2 regions of the Priestia sp. SRI_019 genome follow, and region 2 is predicted to be linked to the other one. Evidence: riboswitches for the same ligand, from Rfam matches in the RefSeq annotation. Region 2 holds a riboswitch; the other holds the start of a gene.
What was found. A riboswitch is a leader RNA that binds a small molecule or an ion and turns the genes downstream of it on or off. The one in region 2 is predicted to bind glycine.

Region 1 (3,428 bases), on a different contig from region 2:
TTAATGGGGGGAATTATTAAAATTAAACATCTGTTCTTTAATATAAAAATATCTTAGTATAGTGAAGTGGAATTCCTATAAAATCTATTATTGTAAATTTTTACATCGATAAAGAGAAGTTAAATCAGAGAATTAATGTCTTTAAAATATAACTATAATGGCGTATTTTATAAAAATAATAAACGCAAATTCTATCCCAAAACCCAAACCTTTAACCACATCAAGAATATTATATTAATAAAACTACTAAAAAGTATGTACAGAGGTGGCAGAGGTCAAATGGACCCAATATTTTTAAAAGGGCTTACGGGAGAAGTGATAACGCCAAAAGACCCCATTTATGAGGAAGCTCGTCAGGAATGGAATCGCGCTATTGATAAATTTCCGCTTGTGATTGTGTACTGTGAAAAAAAGCAGGATGTTGTGAATGCGATCCGCTGGGCGCGCAAGCATCGTATTGAGATTCGCATTCGATCTGGCGGTCATCATTATGAAGGATATTCTACGGGTGACTGTGTATTAGTCATTGATATTAGTCGATTAAATGGGTTGGAATTAGACAAAAAACGGAACATTTTAAAGATGGAAGCAGGAGCGAAAAATACGGAAGTGTATGATTTCATCGGTTCGAACGGATATGTTTTTCCAGGAGGAACCTGTCCGACTGTTGGCGTGTCTGGCTTTACGCTCGGAGGAGGTTGGGGACTTTCGAGCAGACTTTACGGGTTAGGATGCGACAGCTTGATAGAGCTAGAGTTAGTCAATTATGAAGGAAAGCTCATTAAAGCAAATAAATCGTGTAACGCTGATCTTTTTTGGGCATGCCGCGGTGCCGGTGGCGGTAACTTTGGCGTTGTAGTAAGCATGACGTTTCAGCTTCCAAAGCCAACGAACAGCTCGGTGACGCTCGTTCGATTCTTTTATGTAGGTACTACGAGAGAAAAGCAGGCGCAAGTGATGAATATATGGCAAAACTGGCTTCCCGAACTGGACAAACGTATGACGCTAGTTGCAAGCTTTTATAATGCTGAAGGAGAAGGGGTAGGCATATTTGCAAACGGCTTTTTTTACGGCTCCCCAGAAAGAGCTCGTAAGGTTTTGCAGCCTTTTGCAGAAGTAGAAGGGTTTCGAGTCGAATTAGAGTCATTATCTTTTCTTGAAGCGGTAAAAAAAATAGAGGCAACCTATCCTCCGCCTGAAAAATTTAAGTCAACGGGAAGATTTGTGCAAAGAACATATTCACGTGGTGAGCTTGAAAATCTTACAGATCTCATACAGCGTCCAGCAGAAGGTTCCGTTTATGCGGCGATTTCTTTTTATGCACTAGGAGGAGAAATCCGCAGTGTTGGTAAAAGAGAGACAGCCTTTTTCTACAGAAATGCTAGATATATTATGGGGTTTCAGTCTGTATGGACAGACGATGCATATGCAAGAGTCAACAGAGAGTGGCTTTATAAGCGATTTCAAGATATTAAAAGTATAACGGTAGGTTCCTACGTGAACTTTCCTATCAGCAACCTTAGAAACTACGAGCGTGAGTATTTTGGAGACAACGCAGAGAGATTAGAGAGAGTGAATAAGAAGTACGATCCGTTTAATGTGTTCAGGTTTCCTCAGGGACTAAGATAGCGTGCGGAAAAGGATACTAAGTTGACAATTGAACCTGTGCAATCATCTTTTTTCAAAGAAGGTAAATAAATGAAAATAATCTTTCTTGTTGACAAAGCATTAAACTGGTATTAAAATAAACAACTATTCGACAGTCATTATCTTGATCGGAAAAATTTAATACGTAGAAAGCTATGATTGCTATGGATCACACTATAGCAGGAGCAGCTTCTGGAGAGATCGCGAGAGTTTCGCGACGCCGAAGGGTTCACAATCTCAGGCAAAAGGACAGGAGAGTACCGGATATTTATTTGGCGTGTTACTAATTGGTAACATGTATCTTAATATTTGTTATTCTTATGACCATGAGATTGGAGCGCATCCAATCTCTTTTTTTATTGGACTTTATTTGTAGTCCGCACGTTTGCATCAAAGGTTTTATTGTTAGGAGGAGTTAGAGTTGGAACAACGAGAATTAAAGAGGGATTTATCCAATCGTCATGTTCAGCTAATCGCGATTGGAGGAACCATTGGGACGGGCTTGTTTTTAGGTTCTGGTAAAGCCATACAGCTTGCGGGTCCCTCTATCATCTTTGCTTATTTAATTGTTGGTATTGCGCTTTTCTTTGTGATGAGAGCGTTAGGAGAACTACTGCTTTCTAAAGCAGGTTATCAATCACTAACAGATATTGCTGAAGAGTATCTTGGACCGTGGGCTTCATTTGTCACCGGATGGACGTACTGGTTTTGCTGGATCATGACAGCTATGGCTGATGTGATTGCAGTTGGCGTATATGTGAAATATTGGTTCAATATTCCTCAGTGGATTCCTGCACTTATTTGTGTAATCATTTTATTAGGGCTTAACTTATTAACCGTAAAATTATTTGGAGAATTAGAGTTTTGGTTTGCTTTAATAAAGGTTATTACGATTCTTGCGTTAATTATTATTGGCGTTATTTTGCTGGTAATGGGATTTAAAACAGACGCGGGATCCGTTACTGTTCAAAACCTTTGGAATCACGGAGGACTGTTTCCAAATGGAGTTTCAGGTTTCTTACTTTCATTCCAAATGGTTATATTCGCATACGTCGGGGTTGAGTTGGTAGGGGTATCGGCAGCAGAAACATCAAATCCCCAAAAAAATATTCCATCGGCCATTAATAAAATTCCGCTGCGAATCTTATTTTTCTATGTTGGAGCGCTTATCGTCCTCTTATTTATTAACCCGTGGATGGAATTAAATGCAGCAGAAAGCCCATTTGTTAAAACCTTTAGTTTAGTCGGAATTCCGCTTGCTGCTGGAATTATTAATTTTGTTGTATTAACTTCAGCCGCTTCTGCTTGTAATAGCGGGATGTTTTCAACAAGCCGTATCTTATATAATTTAAGTAAAAATGACCAAGGGCCATCCAAGTTTGCAAAACTGAATAAAAATCACGTACCAAGTAACGGATTATTTGTATCTACGCTGGTCATCTCAGCGGGAGCTCTTTTAAGCAAGCTTATACCAGACCAAGCTTTTGGCATCGTAACGACCATTAGCGCTATTTGTTTTATTTGGGTGTGGAGTATCATTCTTATTTGCCATCTAAGGTATAAAAAGACGCGTCCGCAGCTGCATGCAGCATCAGCATTCAAAGCACCGTTAACACCATTTATAAACTATGTTGTGTTAGCTTTGTTTGCGGTGATTCTTGTTATTATGCTGTTTTCTGACGCGACGCGCCCAGCCTTATTGTTGACGCCCGTTTGGTTTATTCTCTTATTTATTTTTTACTGGACTAGAAGGGGAAAATAAATAAATCTTTAAAGGCTAA
Region 2 (3,428 bases):
GTATATGCTGTTCACGTGCTTGAAGGGTTAAAACAAACCCTCGCTTACCGTTTTCATCTACCGTTTGCCCTACTAATCGTCCTGGGATTTTTCGCATAAGCTTAGACGTAGTTGCAAAGTATCCGCAGTGCGGGCCTCCAAATTGACTTAGAATACCAAATGGCTGTGCATCTCCAATGACAATATCAGCTCCGAATTCTCCAGGAGGCGTAAGTAAACCTAATGATAAAGGATTGCTTGAAACCACAAACATGCATTTTTCTTGATGAGTAATTTCTTCAATTTCTTTTAACGGCTCGATTTGTCCGTAGAAATTTGGATACTGGACAATAACAGCTGCCACGTCACTCCCCATCTCTTTTTCTAATGCAATCATATCTGTTACTCCGTCTGCTGCAGGGATTTCTACCACTTCAATGTACTGACCCTTCGCATACGTTTTTAAAACATCTTTTGACTCAGGGTGAACAGCCGCAGAGACAAGTACTTTTTTCTTTTTTGTTTGACCGGCACTGAGCATAGCGGCTTCTGCTAAAGCAGTTCCTCCGTCATACATAGAAGAATTAGCCACGTCCATCCCCGTTAACTCACAAATCATTGTTTGAAATTCAAAGATGGCCTGAAGTTCTCCTTGAGAAATTTCTGGTTGATACGGAGTATAGGCCGTATAAAATTCCGAACGAGAAATAACATGATCAACAATAACCGGCATGTAATGATCGTAAACTCCTGCTCCTAGAAAAGAAGCATAGTCTTTTAAATGAGCATTTTTAGCAGCCATACTATTTAATTCTTTTAACAGCTGAGGCTCTGAGGCCGCTTTTTTAATATTGTATTCTCCTTGAAAACGAACGCGCTGCGGAATATCTGAAAATAGATCATCAACAGATGAAACGCCAATTGCTGCTAACATTTGCTGCTGATCTTGTTCTGTCATTGGTAAATAGCGATGTAACATGTTAAATTCCTCCCCAAAGCTTACTTTGAACGTTTATAAAAAGGTGTTGAAACCACTTTTGCTTTTAAGCGTTTCTTCCGAACCTGCACTTCCACTTCTTGACCAAGCTCTGTATACTCTGCTGACAATAGTGCTAGACCGATGTTTTTCTTTAATGTCGGTGACTGTGTACCTGTTGTCACAAATCCAATTTGTTCTTCATCTGCAAATACTTCGTAACCGTGTCGTGGTATACCTTTATCAATCATTTCAATTCCTACCAGCTTACGAGGTGCCCCGCTTTCACGCTGTTCTTTTAACACTTCTTTTCCAATAAAGCTGTCTTTGTTCGTTTTTACTGCAAATCCAATTCGAGCTTCAATCGGCGTAATATCTTTTGAAAGCTCTTGGCCATATAAAGCCAAAGTAGCTTCAAAACGAAGCGTATCGCGAGCTCCTAATCCGCAAGGCAACACACCTTCATCACTGCCTGCTTCTAAAATAGCCGTCCACAAGTGAGCGGCGTCAGCTGAAGAACAATAAATTTCAAAGCCATCTTCCCCGGTGTACCCAGTACGTGAAACGAGAGCTTTTACATTCGCTACTTCTACATCATCAGCAAATGTAAATGGCTTTAACAAAGCTAAATTTTCGTTCGTTAACGTTTGTAAAACTTTTTCTGCTAAAGGACCTTGTAAAGCTAGCTGCGCAGTTTCATCAGATTGATTAACGAGCGTTACATCTCCTTGTTTGTGAGACACCAGCCACTCATAGTCTTTTTGAATATTAGCAGCGTTTACGACTAGCAAATACTCTTGATCTGCTTTTTTATAAATCAGCAAATCATCTACCGTGCCTCCGTCTTCATAACACATAGCCGTATACTGCGCTTTTCCATCGACGAGGGTAGAAACGTCATTTGTCATCGTGTGCTGAAGAAAAGCTAAGCTATCAGCTCCTGTTACAAGAATTTCTCCCATATGAGAGACATCAAAAAGACCTGCCTTTGTACGTACAGCTTCATGCTCTTCTTTAATAGAAGAAAATTGAACGGGAAGAGCCCATCCGCCAAAATCAATTGTTTTGGCACCATATTTTTGATAGGTATCATAAAGCGGCGTTTTGTGTAATTCTGTTGTCATATTTATGTCCTCCTCTTTTTCACGTGAAACTTTTCATAACGGGGAGTTTTCAAATAGTGTGGGGATCACTATGTATCCAAACAAAAAAGGACAGAAAACCCCCTACTGTATTTAGTAGGAAGTCTCTGTCCTTTTCACCTGAAAGTTTACCTATAAACGAATAGGTTTGCCTCGTGGGTGGTCTATAAACGCATAGACACTCTCCAGAGCTGCGTCAAACAAGAGTCTTTTTGCCTGAGAGATTCACAATCTTATTGCTTGCTCCTTCGGCGCTACATTCAAGTAGTCTCTCCCCGTGTCGTCATTCGCTTCTATAAAGTTGGTAAAGTTGGGCATACTACTGAAAGATGTATCTATCTTTATTCACACAATCATTTGTAAAGTGCTAATCTATTTTCTTTTTCAAATTTTCTAAATATATTTTTATCCTACCTGATTCTTATCATTTGTTCAATAAAAATTTTTTACAAAGGAGCATTTTTATCATGAAAGTGAAATTAAACATCGATGAAACATGGGAAGCAGCCTTCTCAACTAAATTGGAGCAAGACGGCCCTTGGTCTGTATGGGATTTGTATAAACTTGCCTATGAAATAGAAGACCAAACGCTTATCTCAGAATTTGAAGGACTGCAAAGCCCAAAACATCTAGCTGATTTAACGCCGCTTCCTCATCAGCTCGAAGTAGCCAAACAAGTAGTTGAAACAATGAATGGGAAAGCCATTTTAGCAGATGAAGTAGGACTGGGAAAAACGATTGAAGCAGGGTTAATTTTGAAGGAATATATGATTCGCGGACTTGTTAAAAAAGTTCTCATTTTAGTTCCAGCTTCGCTTGTTTCACAGTGGGCTATGGAATTGAATCAAAAATTTTATATTCCCGCAGTTCCTCAAAGAAAATCATATGTGTGGGATCAGTGCGACATCGTTGTATCTTCAATTGATACAGCAAAACGTTCTCCTCATCGAGAAATTGTGCTTGAACAAGACTACGATCTCATCATCATTGATGAAGCTCATAAACTTAAAAACAACAAAACAAAAAACTATGAATTTGTGCAAAGTCTAAAAAAGAAATTTTGTCTGTTGCTAACCGCAACACCGATTCAAAATCGAATTGAAGAAATTTTTAACTTAGTCTCTCTTTTAAAGCCTGGCCATCTCGGCAATAAAGACTATTTCGAAGAATTATTTTCCGCTAAAAAACGCTCTTTGCAAAACGATGAACACTTAAAAGAGCTTGTTAACAAAGTTATGATTCGAAATCGCCGCCACGATACGGGTATCGAATGGACGAAGCGAATTGTTCAAACCATTCCTGTTGAATTCTCGCCAAAAGAACGGGAGCTG

Region 1: it holds a riboswitch for glycine, as region 2 does, so the genes downstream of both, AC2YJL_RS22880 (amino acid permease) here and gcvT (glycine cleavage system aminomethyltransferase GcvT) in region 2, are expected to answer to the same signal.

Annotation. Positions count from the first base shown of each region.
Region 1 is NZ_JBYCZN010000005.1:25,150-28,577, reverse strand. It holds gene AC2YJL_RS22885 (FAD-binding oxidoreductase) at 280-1,629, shown strand; glycine riboswitch at 1,830-1,910, shown strand; gene AC2YJL_RS22880 (amino acid permease) at 2,069-3,409, shown strand.
Region 2 is NZ_JBYCZN010000001.1:404,850-408,277, reverse strand. It holds gene gcvPA (aminomethyl-transferring glycine dehydrogenase subunit GcvPA) at 1-958, opposite strand, end outside; gene gcvT (glycine cleavage system aminomethyltransferase GcvT) at 979-2,079, opposite strand; glycine riboswitch at 2,292-2,384, opposite strand; gene AC2YJL_RS02085 (DEAD/DEAH box helicase) at 2,565-3,428, shown strand, end outside.